2 linked regions of the Thiorhodovibrio winogradskyi genome follow. The protein of the gene in region 1 interacts with the protein of each later gene in a pairwise test. Links are inferred from orthologs where the notes say so. Each region holds a gene or a part of one and is shown on either strand. Other genes may lie near its edges. The genes, in order: Thiowin_RS08530 and grxD.

Region 1 (11,753 bases):
CCAACTCCTTGTCCTGGCAGGCATCAACGCGCTGGTTGTACCAATCGACCGCTTCGAGTTCCTCCATCAGTGACTGAATGGCACGGTGCATATCGCGGGTCTCGGCACTCAATTCGTTGATGGGCTCGTGATAACCTTCGTTCGCCATGAAAACTCTCCTGGATGCGTTTGCGCGCAGTTTGCGCGCACTCGGCCCGCATTGTCCAAGCCAGCGGTCTGAAAAACAAGCCGCAAGCACGGTCGATCTTGCGCGACAGCCTTCGCGCACCCAATATAAGGCTTGGGTAAAATGCTTAAGCTTCAATCTTGGCTCGGGACGATAGGGTATTTATGCGATCTTCACCCATTGACAAAACTAGGCTGGCTTGGGTTGTAGCGCTCACGGCGGGTCTTGGCGGCGCACCGCTTTGCGCCGAGGAGGGGCTGACTCAGCTCGAGCAGCTCGGCAAGGCGCTCTTCTTCGACACCGAGCTTTCGCAACCGCCAGGCCAGGCCTGCGCGAGCTGCCACAGCCCACTCACCGGCTGGACCAGTCCGCAATCCGGCACCGACCCGGCCTCGGCCGTGCGCGAGGGCGCGGTGGCTGGGCGCTTCGGCAACCGCCGCCCACCCATGGCCGCTTATGCCTCTTTTAGCCCGCCACTGTATCTTGACCCGGAAGAGGATCATTTTGTCGGCGGCAACTTCTGGGACGGGCGCGCCACCGGCTGGTTGCTTGGCCATGCCACCGCGGAACAGGCCTTGGGGCCATTCCTCAATCCTGTCGAGCAAAACATGTCCAGCGGCGCTGAGGTGGTCCATCGGGTGTGCCATGGCGACCATGGCGAGGCCTTTCGCGCCTACTTTGGCCAGGAGGTCTGCGATAATCCAGTCGCCGGCTTCAATGCCATCGCGCGCGCCATCGCCGCGTTCGAGACCTCCGCCGAGGTGAACGCCTTCAGCTCCAAGTACGATTACTACCTCAAAGACCCCGAGCAATATCCGCTGAGCGAAGAGGAAATGCGCGGCCTGGATCTCTTTGTGCGCGAGGACAAGGGCAATTGCGCCGCCTGCCATCCGCATGAGCCCACCGCCGATGGCACACCGCCGCTCTTTACCGATTTCACCTACGACAACCTCGGCGTCGGGCGCAATCCGGACAATCCCTGGTACGCCATGGAGGACTTCAACCCAGAGGGTGCCGACTGGGTGGATCCTGGTCTGGGGGCTTTTCTCAAGACGGTCCCGCGCTTTGCGGATCGGGCCACGGAGAACATGGGCAAATACAAGGTGCCCAGCCTGCGCAATGCCGATCTGCGCCCGGCCGAGGGCTTCGTGAAACGCTTCATGCACAATGGCGCCCACGCCAGCCTGAAAGAGGTCGTGCACTTCTACAATACCCGGGACACCAAACCGGTGTGCGAGGAAATCGACGCTCCACAGCCGGGCACCAACTGCTGGCCAGCGCCCGAGATCAGCGCCAACCTTAATACCGAGGAACTCGGCGATCTGGGGCTTACCGAGGATGAGGAAGCCGCCATTGTGACCTTCATGCGTTCGCTGAACGACGGCTGGACGCCACCCGAGACCAAGCCTTGAGAACGGCTGCGGAGACGCCTTGACTCTGAGGCGAATTGACTCTAAACAGCGGAGATAAACACCGATGTCACGCCAAGAACGCATTCAGGCCCTGGTGACCCAGGAGATGCAGCCAAGGCATCTCGTGGTGACGGATGAAAGCCACATGCACGCGGTGCCGGAGGGCGCCGAATCGCATTTCAAGTTGGCGGTGGTGAGCGATGTTTTTGCCAACGAGTCGCTGATCAAACGCCATAGGCGCGTCAATGCCCTGCTCGGCGCCGAGTTCGACCAGGGGCTGCATGCCCTGGCCATTCACGCCTTCACACCTGCTGAGTGGCGTGGCAAGGGCGAGGCGGCGCCGGCCTCGCCCAAGTGTCGTGGTGGCTCCAAGGTCAAGCCCGGAGTCCAACCAGGCGCGGCACCCCATGCGGATGCCCCGGCGCCGGCCTGAGCCATCAGTCTTCTCGCGCCACCGCCGGCGGCGCGCTGACCGCTGCCCGGTCGAAATATTCCCGGGTTAACTTGAACACCACCGGGCTCAGCAAAAGCAAGGCGACTAGATTGGGAATGGCCATGAGCGCGTTCAGGGTATCGGCCACCAACCAGATGAAATCCAGGCTCAGATAGGCGCCGGCCGGGATGGCGGCCACCCAGATGATCCGGAAGGGCAGAATGGCGCGAACGCCAAACAAGTACTCGACGCAGCGCTCGCCATAGACACTCCAGCCGAGCACCGTGGTAAAGGCAAAGAGCGCCAGCCCCAGGCTGACCACATAGGCACCGGCTCCAGGCAGTTCGTTGCCGAAGGCCAGGGCCGAGAGTTCGGCGCCGCTCTCGCCACCCGTCCAGGCGCCCGAGGTGACGATCACCAAACCCGTGATGCTGCAGATGATGATGGTGTCGATGAAGGTGCCCAGCATGGCCACGGTGCCCTGGCGCACAGGGCTGTCGGTTTGCGCCGCCGCATGGGCGATGGGCGCGCTCCCCAGGCCGGCTTCATTGGAGAAAATGCCGCGCGCCACGCCCATCTGAATGGCCAGCATCACCGAGGCACCGGCAAAGCCGCCAACGCCAGCCGTGGGAGTGAAGGCCTCGCGCAGAATCGTCATGAAGGCAGCCGGAATGTCCGTCACATTCAGTCCCAGCACCACCAGGCCGGCCAGCAGGTAGGCGATGGCCATGAAGGGCACCAGCCTCCCTGCCACCTGGGCGATCCAGCGGATGCCGCCGATCAGCACCAAGCCAACCAGCACCGCCATCACCACGCCAGTCCACAGGGGCGGCACATGAAACTTCACCTCCAGCGCATGGGCGACGGAATTGGCCTGCACCGTGTTGCCGATGCCAAATCCGGCCATGGCGCCAAAAATAGCAAAAGCGACCGCAAGCCACGCCCAGCGCTTCCCGAGCCCATTACGGATGTAATACATGGGCCCGCCGACATGGTTGTTGTTTTCGTCGACCTCACGGTAACGCACCGCCAGCACCGCCTCGGCGTACTTGGTGGCCATGCCGACCAGGGCCGTCATCCACATCCAAAACAAGGCACCCGGGCCGCCAACGGCAATGGCCGTGCCAACCCCGGCGATGTTACCGGTGCCGATGGTGGCCGAAAGCGAGGTCATGAGCGCATTGAAGGAGCTGATGTCCCCTTTTCCCTCGCCGCGCCGGCCCTGCCATAGCATGCGAAAGCCATAGCCGAGCCGTCGAATCGGCATGGCTCTTAATCCAAAGGACAGATACAGGCCGGTGCCCAAAATCAGCACCAGCATGGGCGGCCCCCACAGCAAACCGTTGATCACATCGATCCAGTCCGTCACTTGTTCCATTTGCGCTTCCCCCTGTCGCGAAACGAAAGCGCGCTAGTCTAGCCCCGAGGCTTGCGGTTTGTCATGAGTCCGATGCTGGTTTTTCGGCGCCTTCCCTCGCTTCGCGGTCGCGTTCGCCCAGGCGCGCAAGCTTTTCGCCAATGCGAACTTCCAGCCCGCGCGGCACTGGCTGGTAGTAGTGGCGCGGGGCGAGCTGATCGGGAAAGTAGTTCTCGCCAGCGGCATAGGCATCGGGCTCGTCATGGGCATAGCGATAGGCCGCGCCCTTGCCCATGGTCCGCATCAGCGCCGTGGGCGCGTTGCATAGATGCGCTGGCACTGGCAACGAGCCCTGGGCGCGCGCATCGGCCAGGGCCTGCTTCCAGGCCGTGTAGACAGCGTTGCTCTTGGGCGCGCTGGCGAGATACACCGCCGCCTGCGCCAGCGCCAACTCGCCCTCGGGGCTGCCGAGGCGCTGCATGGCGTCCCATGCGTTGAGAGCGAGATCAAGCGCGCGCGGGTCGGCATTGCCGATGTCTTCGCTGGCGATGCGCACCAGGCGCCGGGCCAGATAGAGCGGATCGCAGCCGCCATCGATCATGCGCGCGAGCCAGTAGAGGGCGGCATCGGGCGCCGAGCCGCGCACCGACTTGTGCAGCGCGGATATTTGATCGTAGAAGGCATCGCCACCCTTGTCGAAGCGGCGGGCGCCTGCATCGAGCACGGCTTCGATGATGGAGGGGGTAATTTCTGGCGGGGGCATTGCTGGAACACCGCCCTGCCCTGCCCGCTCCACCCGCGCGGCGGCGAGTTCAAGCAGACTGAGCGCGCGACGCGCATCGCCATCGGCCACCCGCGCGAGTTGCCGGCAGGCATCCGGGGCGATGCCAATGCCAAATTGGCCAAGTCCGCGCTCCTGATCCCCGAGGGCGCGTTGGATCAGGGTTTCGAGCGCGCTGGTGTCCATGGGTTCGAGCACATAGACCCGAGCGCGGGAGAGCAGCGCGCTATTGAGCGCGAAGGACGGGTTCTCGGTGGTGGCGCCGATGAAAGTCAGGGTGCCGTCTTCAACATGGGGCAGAAAGGCGTCCTGCTGGGCCTTGTTGAAGCGGTGGACTTCGTCGATGAACAGCAGGGTGCCTTGCGGGGTCAGTCCCGCGCGCAGGCGTTTGGCCTCGGCGACCGCCTCGCGGACGTCCTTCACGCCAGCGAGCACGGCCGAGAGCTGGACAAAGTGTGCGTCGGCCAGGGTGGCCGCCAGCCGCGCCAGGGTGGTTTTGCCGGTGCCTGGCGGTCCCCACAGAATCATGGAATGCAGCTGCCCCGAGGCCAACGCCTGATGCAGCGGTCGGCCGGGGGCGAGCAGATGGGATTGGCCGACACAGTCCTCGAGACGCCGCGGTCGCATGCGCTCGGGCAGGGGAATGGCTGGCGCCGAGATACTCAAGCGTGCTCAGATCCCGCCAGCAAATCCAGAACGTTCAGGCAATGGCAACAACCGCAGGCGCGTGCGCAACGGATCGACCGTCAATATGGCTCCATTGGCTAGCTCTACCGACATTCGATGCAAGGCCATGATGACCTTTGGCCCGATTTGATCGGGACTGAGATCGTCGGCCCGGATTTGCACAACACTCGGCTTTCCACGTGATGTTACTGACAAAATAGCACTAAAATCGAGATCCTGGGTCAGAATGACAAAATCATGGTGACGCGCAAAATCGCATATTTCTGAATCCGCGGCATTCAACGCACCTAAAGCTGACCAATGAACCGCATCGATACCCGCGTCACCAAGAACACCCACCCAACGGGGAGACAGGTTCATATCGAGCAAAATCCTCATGCACAAGCCAGCTCGAATTCTTGCGCATTCGCCAGCCAGGCTGCGTAGCGCAATGCCTGCATGATGTCTTCACGCTCAAGGTAGGGGTAATCGACAAGCATGTCGTCGATGGTGCGCCCAGTACTGATCTGCCCGACGATCATGCCCACCGTCACACGCATTCCACGAATACATGCCTTACCTCCCATGACACCCGGCTGCTGAGTGATTCGATCCAATTGTTGCATCTTGCTGCTTCCTCGGTCTGTCAGGTCATCATTTCAACGCGACGCACGACAAGACAGGCACCACCAGGCCAGCCTCAATCGATTTGCAGGAAGTCCCCGCCGGCGGGACGATCAAATTCAAAGAGCGCGTCCGACAGCTTTGGGTTACGTTGGATGCCGGTGAAAATGAAGCGGGTCAGCTGACCGAAGCGGTCTTCCATCAGCAGGGTGTCGAGTTGTCCGTCGATGAAGGCGATTTGCAGGCGCTCGACCTGGGAATCGTCGGCCTTGGGTTCGAGTTCCACCCACAGGCGCCCGTCATCGCGACTCAGCGGACGCAAGGCAAAAAATTCCTCGACCGGCCGGTCACTGACCAGAAGCTGGGCTGGGGTGCCATCGAGCGCGGCTTGCTGGGAGCGGTGGCTGACCTGGTTAAGCTCGGTATCCCGCAGGTAGACACGCTTGCCATCGGCGACGATGAGCTGCTCGCTGGGCTTGTCGTATTCCCAGCGAAACTGCCCGGGGCGACGCAAAAACAGCCGGCCCTCGGACTCGAAGGTCTGCTCCCCGCTGGAGCCCGGCGTGAGGGTAATCTGGCGGAAATCGGCGCTCAGGCTGTTTAGGTCCTTGAGATAGTCCTTGAGGGTGGCGACCGGGTCGGGGGCGGCGTTGGCGCCGAGCGATAGAAATAAAAGACTGATGACGATCAGAAATCCGGCGAGTCGCATGCTTGGTGTCATGATTTTGTTGATCCTGTGAGCAAAATGGCGTTTCGTGCGCGCAACTTTAGCCTTTAACAGGCTGCTTTCGGTGGCCTTCTGATCCTTGGCGGGGCTGGTCAAGCGCGTGCATTCGCCCGTACAAGCCGCCAATGGTCCTCACTCCTCGGACGCCGGCGGCGGAGCCAAGACCTCGCGATTGCCGTTGGTCTCGGCCGGACCAACCAAGCCGATACGTTCCATTTCCTCGATCATGCGCGCGGCACGGTTATAGCCGATTTTCAGCCGCCGCTGCACGCCCGAGATGGAGGCGCGGCGGGTTTCGACGACAATCTGCACCGCTTCATCAAAGAGCGCGTCCTTATCCTCGACATCGCCACCGGCGCTGGGTTCCGGGTCGATGCCGGTCAGGAAGTCGGAGGACTCCTGCAGCACGGTGTCGATGAACTCGGGCGGACCGAATTGCTTGAGATGATCCACGACCTTGTGGACTTCATGATCGTCGACAAAGGCGCCATGCACCCGCTGCGGGATGCTGCTGCCGGGGGCCATGTAGAGCATGTCGCCATGGCCCAGGAGTTGCTCGGCGCCCATCTGGTCAAGAATGGTGCGGGAGTCAACCCGCGAGGAGACCTTGAACGCCAGGCGCGTTGGCACATTGGCCTTGATCAACCCGGTCAGCACGTCCACCGACGGGCGCTGGGTGGCAAGCAGCAGATGAATGCCCGAGGCACGTGCCTTTTGCGCCAGGCGCACGATGAGTTCCTCGACCTTTTTGCCCACCACCATCATCATGTCGGCCAGTTCGTCGATGATGACGACAATATAAGGCAGATGGCTCAGGGTCGGCGGGGGCAGGTCTGGATCCAGTTCACCGCCGGCGGCGGCCAGGGCGACAGGATCGATAATGGCCTCACCGGCATCACTCGCCTGCTTGATGAGTTTGTTGAAGCCGCCAATGTTGCGCACCTTGAGTTCCGACATCAGGCGATAGCGGCGTTCCATCTCGGCCACGCACCAGCGCAGGGCGTTGGCGGCTTCCTTCATGTCCGTCACCACCGGGGTGAGCAGATGCGGGATGCCATTGTAGACCGAGAGTTCGAGCATTTTCGGGTCGACCATGATCAGGCGCACGTCCTTGGGCTCGGCCTTGTACAGCAGACTCAGGATCATGGCGTTGATGGCCACCGACTTACCCGAACCCGTGGTGCCGGCGATGAGCGCATGGGGCATGGCCCCCAAATCCGCCACCACGGGCTGCCCGCCAATGTCGGTGCCAAGTCCAATGGTGAGCGCGGAGTTTTTCTTGCGATAGGCATCCGAGTTCAGCACTTCGCTCAAAACCACCATGTCCCGCGTGTCATTGGGAATCTCAAGCCCGATGACCGATTTGCCGGGAATGATCTCCACCACCCGCACACTGATTTTCGACAGCGCCCGGGCAATATCCCGGGCAAGGCCGGTGATCTTGGCCGCCTTGACCCCAGGTGCCAGTTCCAGCTCGAACAGGGCCACCACCGGACCGGGCTGGACGGCCACCACCTGGGCTTTGACGCCATAGTCAGCCAGCCGGGCTTCGACCTCGGCCGAGAGCGTCTCGAGTTGGTCCGGGGTGTAGCCGCGCCGGCCAGGGCGCGCCGGGTCGAGTAGCTCGAAGGGCGGGCACATGGGATCCCCCGGCTTGATCTTGGGCGCCAGACTGGATGACTGGGGAGTCGCGGAACGATACACCGGACGCGGCCCGGCGGATTCCTGATCCGGCATGGGTGCCTTCGCCTCCGTCGCCGTCTCCCGCAGTGGGACGGTAGCGCCGCGATCCACCTCGGGTTCCCAGGGTACCCGGCCCAGGGTCTCACTGATGACCTCGGCCTCGCCATCAATCGCATCCAAATCGCCAAAACTCGGGTCCGTATCATTTTCCGCCCGGGGTTGCCGCAAGCGCCGATAGAAGCGACCGAACCGGCCTTCCTCCGCCGGTGCATCCGCGTCCAATAGCGCTTCCGCGTCCGCGGCGGTCTCGCCCGCGCCGGGGCGTCGCCAGGCCGTCAGTGCCAGCCCCATCAGCCAAAGCGTAAACTCACCGACCGCATCAACAATCGCCAGAGGTGACATGCCCGTCATCAATGACACGCCAATGAGCAGCAGCAGGAACAAAAAGAATACTCTGCCAGTGCCACCAAAGAGACTTTGTGTCCATTCCGCGCCCAGACGCCCGAGCCCCCCGCCAAGACCGGTCGGCAACCAGCCGAGCAACGCATCGAACTGGGCGCTGGCCAGCGCGGTGGCCGCCACCAGCGTCAGCGCCACCCCCAGCCAGTGCAGCGCCAGCCGCAACAACCGGGTTTCGGGCTCCTGCTCGCGACACTGGAACAACAGCAGTGCGCTGACGACCAACATTAAAGGAATCAAATAGGCGAACAGCCCAAATAAAAACAAGGCCACATCGGCGAACCAGGCGCCGGCGCGTCCAGCCGCATTGTTGACCTGGGACTCAGGCCCAACATAAGACCAGCCGGGATCACCTGGCGCATATGTGGCCAGGGAGAGCGCCAGAAAGGCGGCCAGAGCCACCAGTGCCCAAATCCCTGCCTCACGCACAACGCGCTCAATGTAATCACTGAAAGTGAATTCGCCTGTCCGGGTTGCCTGCATAATTATCCTCCGATCATTCGATTTATTATAACCTTATCGGAGTTTATTCGTGCAGTTTCATAAAACTTTTTCTGGGACTCATGCGTCCGGATCCGCTTTACCGCCCCGCCGCGCGCCCTTAAACTGGCCGCTTTGCGGCGCCTCGCAGCCACATTCATGGCAAGGCTCGCGGCCAGGCTTGGGTGCCTGCCGACCAACCGCCGGTGAAGTTGCCATGAGTAACCAGGGAGCAACCCGGGAGCAACCCGGACCAAGCTCCGCGGGCGCCAACCGAACCCAACATTAAGGCGACTTCAAGGGAGTATGCCAAGCCATGAGCGATACCAAACACTGCCGACTGCTGGTCCTGGGTTCAGGCCCAGCCGGCTACACGGCGGCCGTCTACGCGGCGCGCGCCAACCTCAATCCGGTACTGGTCACCGGCATGGAACAAGGCGGTCAGCTGATGACCACCACGGATGTCGACAATTGGCCCGGTGACAACGAGGGCGTGCTGGGCCCGGATCTGATGGAGCGCATGCGCAAGCATGCCGAGCGCTTCGAGACCGAAATTCTGCTCGATCAGATCTCAAAGGTGGACTTCTCCAAACGACCGCTCGAACTGACCGGTGACAATGGTCTTTATACCTGCGACGCGCTCATCATCGCCACCGGCGCCAGCGCCAGATATCTTGGCCTGCCCTCGGAGCAGGCCTTTCGCGGACGCGGGGTCTCGGCCTGCGCGACCTGCGATGGCTTCTTTTACCGCAACCAGAAGGTCGCGGTCATCGGCGGTGGCAACACGGCGGTCGAAGAAGCCCTATATCTATCCAATATCGCCGCAGAGGTGGTGCTGGTGCATCGTCGCGATGCCCTGCGCGCCGAGAAAATCCTGCAGCACAAGCTGCTGGAGAAAGCCGAGAACGGCAATGTGCGCATCGAATGGAACCATGTCCTCGATGAAGTCCTGGGCGACACCAGCGGGGTGACCGGCATGCGCATCAAGGATGTACAAACCGGCGCGACCAAGGATCTTGATCCGCACGGGGTCTTCATCGCCATCGGTCATCAGCCAAACACCGAGATTTTCGCCGGCCAGCTGGAAATGACCAATGGCTACATCCGGGTGCAGGGTGGTTCGGATGGCAACGCCACCGCCACCTCGGTGCCCGGCGTCTTCGCCGCTGGCGATGTCATGGATCATGTTTATCGCCAAGCCATCACCTCGGCCGGCAGCGGCTGCATGGCGGCGCTGGATGCCGAGAAGTTTCTCGACACCCTCGAGACCCAGGGCGGCTGAATCACGGATGCCGACCGACCATGACTGACAGCCACGCATCTGGTCCGAAACCCATTGGTCCGCAACCCCTGTCCCTTGGCACAAAACGCTTTCCGGCACTCGCGCTGGCGAGTTCCGGGGTCTTGCTGCTGGCGGTGGCCGTGGGCTCCCAGCCCGGCGAGCTGGGCACCAAATTCCCACTCTTGGCCCTGCTCGGACTGTGCGAACTTGGGGTGATCATCAATCTGGCCGGCGCCTATCTTGCGTTGCGTGCCGCCCGGGAGCGGGAGTTCCGCCTGAGCGCGCTCTGGCCCTTTGCCGCCTCCTTGTTCGCCGCCGGGGTGTTCCTATGGCTCGGCTTCCGGCTATGGCCTTTGTAATCCTGGTCCGGGCGACCTCGCACGCGTCTCTACCGCGGCTGACATGATTCAGGTTCATGCCTCGCTCGCCGACATTCCGGTGGCATCCTGGAACCGGCTGGTCGGCGCCGACACGCCCTTCCTGCGCCATGAATTCCTCGCCGCCATGGAACGCCACGGCGCCGTGGGCGAACGCTTCGGCTGGATTCCACAGCATCTGGGACTCTACGACACCCAGGGCCAGCTTGTCGCCGCCGCGCCCTGCTACTTAAAATTCAATTCTTACGGCGAGTTCGTCTTCGACTGGGCCTGGGCCGATGCCTACCAGCGCGCGGGCGGGCGCTATTACCCCAAGCTGGTCATGGCCGCGCCTTACACTCCGGCCACCGGGGCACGGGTGCTCACGTCGCCCGGACCGGCGCGCGAGACCCAAGCCCAAATGCTCATTGCGGGCGCCCGACAATTGGCCGAGAAGCTCGGGCTCTCGGGGGCGCACTGGCTGTTTGGCACCGAGGAAGAGCTCGCCTGGCAGGAAGAAGGCGGATTCATGGCGCGCATGGGCTGCCAATTTCACTGGCACAACCAGGGGTACGAGCACTTCGACCATCTGCTGTCCGCTTTCTCGGCCGAAAAGCGCAAAAAGATCAAGCGCGAGCGCCGCCGCGTCAGCGATGCCGGAGTGCAGTTGCGGCGACTGCGCGGCGATGCCGTCAGCGAGGCGCAGTGGGCGGTCTTTCACCGCTTCTATGAAGACACCTTCGACAAGCGCGGCGGCATCCCAACCCTAAGCCTGGATTTTTTTCTCGACATCGCCGAGACCATGGGCGAGCAACTGCTGCTGGTGCTGGCCGACTACCAGGGTCAAAGTGTCGCCGCGGCCTTTTGCCTGGTTGGCGCACACAGTCTGTATGGGCGCCATTGGGGTTGCTCGGCCGACTTTCATAGCCTGCATTTCGAAGCCTGCTATTATCAGGGCCTTGAACATTGCATCAGCGAAGGGTTGACGCGCTTCGAGCCCGGCGCACAGGGCGAGCACAAGATCGCGCGCGGCTTCCTGCCCACCGCGACCTGGTCGGCGCACTGGATTGCCGACCCGCGCCTGCGCCAACCCATCAACGCCTTTTTGCAACACGAGCGCGCGGCCATGCGGGACTATCTTGCCGAGATGCACCAGCACAGCCCTTATAAGGACAGACCCAAGCCTTGATGCGTCGACCACGCAGACTGCCCTTTCTGCTCTCCCCCAACGATCCGAGCGGCGCTTTCCCGAGTGTCGAGAATGCCCTGTGCGATCCCAACGGGCTGCTGGCCATTGGAGGCGACCTAAGCACGCGGCGTCTGGTCA
Region 2 (8,410 bases), 1.2 Mb from region 1 along the record:
CGGCGACATTGTTGAAGAAGCAAAAGCCCATCGCCTGGTGGCGCTCGGCGTGGTGCCCTGGCGGGCGCACGGCGCAGAAGGCGGCATGGTGCTTGTCGGTCATCACCAGGTCGACCCCGAGCATGGCGGCTCCGGCGGCGCGCAGGGCGGCCTTCAGGGTGCCGGCGCTCATGGCGGTATCGCCATCGACCCAGGTAAGCACATCGCTTGCGGTGGGCGCGTTGGCGAAAATCATTTCGACGTACTCGGCATCATGCACCCGCAGCAGGGCTTCGCGCTCGGCGAGTGGCGCGTCATAATGGGTCAGCAGCATTTCAATGCCGGAGGCGATCAGCCGGTCGGTGATCGCGTGCAGGCGCTCGGGTACTTCCACATGGTGCGCGCCCATGCGGTGATCCAGGCAGTCGGGATGGGAGATGTAGGCTAGATTCATTGGGTGGGTCATTTATCCACTAACTAACGACCTGCGTCCAGGTCCAAGAGGGCACCTTATCCATGCGCCTATCAGATGTCGATCAATTATTCGTGCCCAGTGCCGTGGCCGTCTTTGGCGCCAGCGACCGCGAGGGCTCGGTTGCTGGCATGGTGTTTCGCAATCTGCTTGCCGGCGGCTTCAAGAGCGGATGCTATCCGATTAATCCCAAATATGAACAGGTAGGGGGCGAACGCTGTTATCCCAATCTGGCGGCGCTCGATAAACATGTCGAGTTGGCGCTGATCGCCACCCCGGCGGAGAAGGTGGCCGGGATTCTTGATCAATGCGGCGAGGCCGGGGTGCGTGCCGCCGTGGTGCATTCGGCTGGTTTTGCCGAGCGCGGCGAGCGCGGCGCCGCCTTGCAGGAGAAGCTGGTGGAAGCCGCGCGGCGCAATCGGGTGCGGGTGCTGGGGCCAAATTGCCTGGGGGTGATGCGCCCATCGCACGGGCTGAACGCCACCTTTGGCCATGAGCAGGCGCTGCCCGGCCACGTCGCCCTGGTGTCCCAGTCAGGTGCGGTCTGCACCGCCATGCTCGATTGGGCTGGACCGCGGCGCATTGGCTACTCGGCGGTGGTGTCCCTGGGCGCGGCGGCGGATGTGGACTTTGGCGATGTGCTCGATTACCTGGCGCTCGATGCCCAAACCCACAGCATTTTGCTCTATGTCGAGGGCATTCGTGATGCGCGCCGCTTCATGAGCGGGCTGCGCGCGGCCGCGCGGCTCAAACCCGTGGTGGTGGTCAAGACCGGGCGCCATCCGGCAGGCTCGCGCGCGGCCAAGTCGCATACTGGTGCCTGGGTGGGCTCAACCGAGGTATTTCGCGCGGTGATGGAGCGCGGTGGGGCGGTGCAGGTCGACACGCTCGATCAACTCTTCGCCGCCGCCCAGGTGTTCGGCGCCGGGCGGCGCATCAGCGGCCATCGCATCGCCATTGTCACCAATGGCGGCGGGCCGGGCGTGCTGGCGGCGGACCGCGCGGTGGAGTTGGGACTGAGCCTGGCGACCTTGAGCGATGAGACCCGCGCCGAGCTGGAAAAACTGCTGCCCGAGCACTGGTCGCATGGCAATCCTATTGATGTCATTGGCGATGCCCCCGCAGCACGCTATGGCGGGGCCTTGCGCGCCTGCTTGGCCGATGCCAATGTCGATGGTGTGCTGGCGATTCTTGCGCCCGTGGCCAGCGTTGACCCAACCGCGGTGGCGCGCGAGGTGATTGAGGCTGCCGCCAAGACGCGCAAGCCGGTGCTGGCCTGTTGGATGGGCGCGACCCGGGTGGCCGAGGCGCATGCGCTCTTCTCCGAACACGGTCTGCCGCACTATGACCTGCCCGAGGCCGCCGCTGAGGCGCTGTCTTTCCTCGGCCGCCAGCAGCGCAACCAAAAGCTCCTAATGCAATCCCCCGGGCCGCTGTCCCAGCAACTCATGCCCGATGTCGAGGGCGCGCGTCTGATCATCGAAGGCGTGATGGCCGAGGGGCGCAAGACGCTCGGTACCATCGAGGCCAAGGCGATTCTGGCCGCCTTTCGCATCCCCACCACCCAGACGGTGCTGGCGCGCTCGCCAAACGAAGCGCTGATTGCCGCCGAGGCGCTGTCCTTCCCGGTGGTGATGAAAATTAACTCGCCGGACATTCGCTACAAGTCCGATGTCGATGGCGTGCGCCTGAACCTCACCGACGCCCAGAGCGTGCGCCGTGCCTACATCGAGCTGACCGAGCGCGCGCGCAGCCTGCGCCCCGAGGCCAAGATCGAAGGGGTGACGGTCGAGCACATGATCCCCACCCGCGCCGCGCGCGAACTCATGGTGCGGGTGGCGCGCGATCCCATCTTTGGACCTGTGATCAGCTTCGGCGCTGGCGGCACCGACACCGACGTGCTCGCTGATCGCGCGCTGGGCCTGCCGCCGCTCAATGCCTTCATCATCCAGACCATGGTCGAGCACACTCGGGTGGCGCGCCTAATGGGGGCTTTCGGCAACATGCCGCCGATGAACCGCCAGGCGTTGGCGCGCATCCTGCAGCGCGTCTCCGAGATGGTGTGCGAGCTGGCCGAGGTGATCGAGCTGGAAATCAACCCACTGATTGGCAATGATCTGGACGTCATCGCGGTGGATGCGCGCATTCAGGTCACCTACCGTCCGCCGCAGATGCCAGTCTACGGGCACATGGCCATTCACCCCTATCCCCAGCACTTGATCGAGCGCGTGCCCCTGCCGGATGGCACGGATCTCACCATCCGCCCCATCCGCCCCGAGGACGCGCAGATGGAGCAGGACTTTGTGCGCGGCCTCTCGGAGCAGACCAAGTATTTCCGCTTCATGCAGGCCATCAAGGAGCTGACGCCCGAGATGCTGGTGCGCTTTACCCAAATCGACTATGACCGCGAGATGGCACTGATCGGTGTGGTGGTGGATCAGGGCCAGGAGGTCGAGGTTGGGGTGGCGCGCTATATGTCCCGCCCGGGTGGCGATACCTGCGAGTTCGCCATTGTGGTATCAGATGCTTGGCGCAATCGCGGCATCGGCGCGCGCCTAATGCGCTCGCTGATGAGTAACGCCCGCGCCAAGGGCCTGCGCATCATGGACGGGGAGGTGCTCTCGGCCAACACCCGCATGCTGGCGCTGGTCAAATCGCTCGGGTTTAGCATCGAAAGCGACAGGCTCGACCCCAGCGTCAAGCAGGTGTCGAAGGTGTTGTAGGAGTGGCAATGAACGACCCAAGCATCGAATCCCTCATCGGCAACACCCCATTGGTGCGTCTGCAACGGCTGCCGGGGGAGACCAGCAATCGCATCCTCGCCAAGCTGGAGGGCCAAAATCCCGCCGGCTCGGTGAAGGACCGCGCCGCACTGAACATGATTCAGCGCGCCGAGCATCGCGGCCGCATCAAACCTGGCGATACCCTGATCGAGGCCACCAGCGGTAATACCGGCATTGCACTGGCCATGGCGGCTGCCATTAAAGGCTATCGCATGCTGCTGATCATGCCCGAGAACATGAGCGTCGAGCGGCGCCAGTCCATGGCCGCCTTTGGCGCCGAGATTCGCCTCACGCCCCGGGAAGGCAGCATGGAGGCAGCCATTGATCTGGCGCGCGCGCTGGAAGCGGGCGGGGAGGGCGTGCGACTGGATCAGTTCTCCAATCCGGATAATCCCGAGGCGCATTACGAGACCACGGGCCCCGAGATTTGGCGCGACACCCAGGGCAGGGTGACCCACTTCGTCAGCGCCATGGGGACCACGGGCACCATCATGGGCGTCAGCCGTTACCTCAAGCAGCGCAACCCGAAGGTGTGCATTGTTGGCGTGCAGCCAGAAGATGGCTCCAGCATCCCCGGCATCCGGCGCTGGCCGGCGGACTACCTGCCCAAGATCTACGACCCCGCCGGTGTTGACCGAATTCTTGATGTCTCCCAGACCGAGGCCGAGGAAACCACGCGTCGGCTGGCGGCGGAGGAGGGCATCTTTGCCGGCATCTCCTCGGGTGGCGCGGTCGCCGCGGCGCTCAAGCTCGCGCGCGAGCAGCGGGATGCCGTGATTGTGGTCATTATCTGTGATCGTGGTGATCGCTACCTCTCCACCGGCGTTTTTCCGGCCTGATGGCGGTCGGAGTCCGCGCGACCCTGCCCCTGAGGCGGGCAAACAACCGAAACATCCAAGCGAAGCCAGAGATTTGAGCAAGAAAAAACCGCTACCGCGAGAGCCCTTCGAAGCCGAAATCACTGGTTTGAGTCACGATGGTCGTGGTGTGACTCATGTCGACGGAAAAGCCGTGTTCGTCGCCGGTGCTCTCGCTGGTGAGCGGGTGCGGCTGCGCCTGACGCGCCGTCAGCGCCGCTACGATGAGGCCGAGGTTGTCGAGGTGCTCAGCGCCGCCGCCGATCGCGTCACGCCGCGCTGTCCTCACTTTGGCCTCTGCGGCGGCTGCGCGCTGCAGCATCTGGCCCCGGTGGCGCAGATTGGCATGAAGCAGGACATCCTTGCCGAGGTCTTGCAGCGCATCGGCAAGGTGCGGCCCGAAACCTGGTTGCCGCCGCTGGTGGCCGGGCATTGGGGCTACAGGCGCAAGGCCCGACTGGGTGTGCGCTATGTGGCGAAAAAAGGGCGGGTGCTGGTCGGCTTTCGGGAGCGCGGCTCGTCTTTCATTGCTGATCTGAGTCGCTGCGAGGTGCTGCACCCGGCTGTTGGCGGGCGTCTGACAGAGCTGGCCGAGCTCATTGGACAGCTCAGCATTCGCGAGCAGGTCGCCCAGGTCGAGATGGCGCAAGGCGATGATCCTGTTGTGCTGGTCTTTCGTGTGCTCGAGCCGCCGACGCTGGCTGATATTGACCTGCTGCAAGCCTTCGGTGCCCGTACTGGCCTGCATGTCTATCTCCAGCCCGGCGGTCTTGACAGCGTGGAACCCCTGCCAGGCCAGCAGGTGGGACTGACCTACGCCTTGCCCGCCGAGGATGTCACTCTGGCCTTCGAGCCCAATGATTTCACCCAGGTCAATCTGGAACTCAACCGCCTGATGGTCGCGCGCGCGCTCGAACAACTCGATCCCGGTCTGGATGATCGGGTGTTGGACTTGTTTTGTGGGCTTGGCAATTTTACCCTGCCCATCGCGCGTCGTTGTGCCTTTGTGTTGGGTGTTGAAGGGGATGGAGGCCTGGTCGGGCGGGCGCGGGCCAATGCCCGGCGCAATGGGCTCGATGACAGCCGCGTGCGCTTCGAGCAGGCCGATCTTTACAGTGACTCTTCGGATCAGGATTTGACTGGACACTGGGCCTGGATGCGGCAGAGGTTTGATCTCGCGCTCATTGATCCACCCCGCAGCGGCGCCTTGCAGGTACTTGACGCACTGGTCGCGACTGGTATTCGCCGTTTAGTCTATGTGTCTTGTTATCCCGGCACGCTCGCGCGCGATGCCGGGTATCTGAGCGAGCGTCACGGCTTCCGTCCGCTGGCCGCCGGCGTCATGGATATGTTTCCGCATACAGCCCATGTTGAGTCCATGGCCGTGTTCGAGCGCTGAGTGCTCGGCCGCGGGATGCCGGGCGCGAGACTTCCTCAATCACAATGCGAGTGTCATGCAATGCCTGAACCAGAGAGTCAAGCCAAGTTGTTAAGCGGCGAACTCGAAAACGCCCTGGATTTTGCCAAAGGGAAGGGGTTGATCACCGCCATTGCCCAGGATGCCGACAGCGGGGAGGTTCTGATGGTGGCCAACATGAACCAGGAGTCGCTGGCCAAGACACTCGAGTTGGGCGAGGCGGTTTACTGGAGCCGCTCGCGCCAGAAACTCTGGCACAAGGGCGAGGAAAGCGGTCATCTGCAGAAGGTCCGGGGCATCTATCTGGACTGCGATGGCGACGCCCTGCTGCTTAAGGTCGAGCAGATTGGCGGGGCGGCTTGCCACACGGGAAAACGCAGTTGTTTCTTCCGCAAGATCGAACAGAACCGCCTGATCGACCTGGGTGAGCAGGTGTTTGATCCCAAAGAGGTTTACCCTCAGTGACGCAGTGTCAACGACAGTCGCGCGAACAATGCCTCAGGTAGGTCCTTGCCTGTCAATCGAGTCATGCATGCCACGGGCACAGACTGAGCCAATGCTTCAGGTAATCCATTCCAATCGACTCGAGACGCTTGTCGAGACGCTTGTCGATGCGCTTGCTGGGGAACTGGCCGGGAAATTGACTCCCGGTGACAGAGCGGCCCGCGGCGATCCTTTCGAGCCGGACCTCATCGTGGTGCCCAACCAAGGCATGGCGCGCAGGCTGTCGCAGCAACTGGCTGTGCGTAACGGGCTTGTTCGCAACCGGCCACACGGAGGCCGCATGAGCCTGCAACCTCTGCGTGCCGCGGTCGCGCGTGGGGCGCGCTGGGTTTCTGGCTGCGAACCCCCGAGGGCGTGCGTCGCCTGCTGCCGGCCCGCCTTCCAGCACACGAGACCGTCTTCGCCATGACCATTCACAAAAGCCAGGGTAGCGAATTCGATAGCGACCTGCTCGTCATGCCAGAAAACGACAGCCCAATGCTTACCCGTGAATTGCTCTACACCGGCATCACCAGGGGCAAACAGCAGGTCGCTATCATGGCTGAGCCAAGCGACATTGCCTCGGCCTGCGCGCGCCGAGTCGAGCGGACCACGGGACTTTTTGACGCGCTTTGGCGGTCATGATGTTGCGCAACCAAAATCACGTGGCTTGATTCATCGAACAGTTGGCCCGACCTCTGACCCCGTTATTCATTGCAACGAGGTGCTCGGGATGGATGTGCTAGAACGAATCGATCAGCAGGTGAAGGGTAATCCGGTGGTGATCTACATGAAGGGAACGCCACAATTTCCACAATGTGGCTTTTCCATGCGCGCGGCTCAGGCGCTCTCTGATTGCGGTGTGCCTTTTGCTTTCGTCAACGTGCTGCAGGACCCGGATATTTTCGAACATCTGCCGCGCTACGCGGATTGGCCGACCTTCCCGCAGATATACGTCGATGGTGAACTCATCGGCGGTTGTGATATCACCCTCGAGCTGCATCAGTCCGGCGAGCTCAAGTCGATGATGGAAGCAGCGGCGGCCAAACAGCCCGAGGCCGGCTGATCAACGCGCTGTCTTCAAGCAGGCGCCGGAAGCGGCCGCGAAGGGGGCTTGGCTTGCTCGCCTGTGTTTATAGGGGCAAGCCACGTTCGTGGCATTGGTTGAGAATGCGGCAAAATAATCGGGCAGTTTGCTCGGCGTCGTAGATGGCCGAGTGGGCCTCGCTGTCGTCCCAGTCAAGTCCGGCGGCGCGGGCCGCCTTGGCGAGAACCGTCTGGCCGTAGGCAAGCCCCGCCAAGGAAACAGTGTCGAAAACGCTGAAGGCATGAAACGGATTGCGCTTGAATCCGGTGCGCTCGACGGCGGCTTTCAGGAAGCCAAGGTCGAAATGTGCGTTGTGGCCGACTAAAATGGCGCGGTTGCAGGCATTGGTCCTGACGGCCTTGCGCACCGGATTCAAGATCTGCTTCAGTGCGTCGCTCTCGGCGACAGCGTCGCGAAAGGGGTGATAGGGATCGATCTTATTAAAGGCAAGTGCCCGCGGATCGAGTTCGGCATTGTGAAAGGGCAGCACATGGCAGGCGATGGTTGGCCCGGGCTCAAGCCAACCTTGGTCATTCATCTGGATGATGATGGCCGCGATCTCAAGCAGGGCATGGCGTTGGTGGTCGAAGCCGGCGGTTTCCACATCGACCACCACGGGTAAAAAACCGCGAAAGCGGTGGGCGATTGGGCTTTGATCCTGGTGTTCGGAGTCCATGGGTGCGGGCCGCGACTGGCGCTACTCACTCCCGTGGCTATCTGGCGAATCGGTGGCGACATCTTCGCAATCAAAACGGCGAAAATCCGCGTTGCCGTCGGTCTTGGCCTCGGTGATAAAGAGTCGGTTCTTGACCAGATCAATGCGCAGGCGACCGTTGTCGGCAGCAACCTGGTTTCCGCGTGACCACAGAGCCCGGGTGCGATTGAGCCAGTCCGCGCTGCTTTCAATGCGCGCGGGCTCGATCTCGTAATCCTCGCCGGGGGCAATCTTGATCAGGGTCAGGGTGACGGGATCTTGGTGCTCAGGCGCGATTTCTGTGTACTTGACCTGACCTTCCCCGTCGAAGGTGACCTGTCGCGCGGGTTGCTCGACGCACACAAGTGTCAGGCGCGTTGGCGCGGGTGGCTTCTCGGCATCCGAGATGGATGCAAAACCGAGCAGGCCAAGGATGAGCGGCAGTGCCATGTTTGGCAATGTCGCGTTTGGTCGTGGGAGTGCTATGGCCTGTGGTCGAGGGCGAGATCTATACATCGGTCGTCTGAAATCCATGGGGTGCTAGTTAATTGGGTGTTGCCGCGGTCGCGGTCCTCTGCTCGCATCTTAGCAGGTATGGCTGGGACTGCCCGGTCGCGGTGGTCAAATGCCTTTGGCGG

What was found.
Region 2: the proteins of Thiowin_RS08530 (region 1) and grxD interact in binary tests that used the Escherichia coli proteins (3 or more experiments, as listed by UniProt). The link is inferred for Thiorhodovibrio winogradskyi from one-to-one orthologs.

The regions. Positions count from the first base shown.
Region 1 is NZ_CP121472.1:1,896,861-1,908,613, reverse strand. Bases 630-3,326 are described here. They hold Thiowin_RS08530 (BolA family protein), read left to right. Parts: upstream 630-1,642; coding sequence 1,643-2,011; downstream 2,012-3,326. Other genes in these bases: Thiowin_RS08525 (alanine/glycine:cation symporter family protein), read right to left, coding at 2,016-3,326; Thiowin_RS08535 (cytochrome-c peroxidase), read left to right, coding at 630-1,578. Outside these bases: Thiowin_RS08540 (encapsulin-associated ferritin-like protein), read right to left, coding at 1-148; more of Thiowin_RS08535, read left to right, coding at 331-629; more of Thiowin_RS08525, read right to left, coding at 3,327-3,389; Thiowin_RS08520 (replication-associated recombination protein A), read right to left, coding at 3,451-4,776; Thiowin_RS08515 (DUF5615 family PIN-like protein), read right to left, coding at 4,822-5,196; Thiowin_RS08510 (DUF433 domain-containing protein), read right to left, coding at 5,211-5,441; outer membrane lipoprotein chaperone LolA, read right to left, coding at 5,516-6,160; Thiowin_RS08500 (DNA translocase FtsK), read right to left, coding at 6,299-8,791; trxB (thioredoxin-disulfide reductase), read left to right, coding at 9,105-10,070; Thiowin_RS08490 (hypothetical protein), read left to right, coding at 10,091-10,429; Thiowin_RS08485 (GNAT family N-acetyltransferase), read left to right, coding at 10,473-11,615; aat (leucyl/phenylalanyl-tRNA--protein transferase), read left to right, coding at 11,615-11,753. UniProt on the Escherichia coli protein: Transcriptional regulator that plays an important role in general stress response. Has many effects on cell morphology, cell growth and cell division. Acts by regulating the transcription of many genes, including dacA (PBP-5), dacC (PBP-6), ampC and mreB.
Region 2 is NZ_CP121472.1:3,081,127-3,089,536, reverse strand. The notes cover bases 5,514-8,390. They hold grxD (Grx4 family monothiol glutaredoxin), read left to right. Parts: upstream 5,514-6,724; coding sequence 6,725-7,057; downstream 7,058-8,390. Other genes in these bases: Thiowin_RS13960 (hypothetical protein), read right to left, coding at 7,776-8,222; rnt (ribonuclease T), read right to left, coding at 7,125-7,754; Thiowin_RS13975 (ATP-binding domain-containing protein), read left to right, coding at 6,418-6,636; Thiowin_RS25330 (exodeoxyribonuclease V subunit gamma), read left to right, coding at 6,002-6,421; hisI (phosphoribosyl-AMP cyclohydrolase), read left to right, coding at 5,551-5,973. Outside these bases: Thiowin_RS14000 (histone deacetylase family protein), read right to left, coding at 1-433; Thiowin_RS13995 (bifunctional acetate--CoA ligase family protein/GNAT family N-acetyltransferase), read left to right, coding at 496-3,174; cysteine synthase CysM, read left to right, coding at 3,183-4,073; 23S rRNA (uracil(1939)-C(5))-methyltransferase RlmD, read left to right, coding at 4,147-5,490. UniProt on the Escherichia coli protein: Monothiol glutaredoxin involved in the biogenesis of iron-sulfur clusters.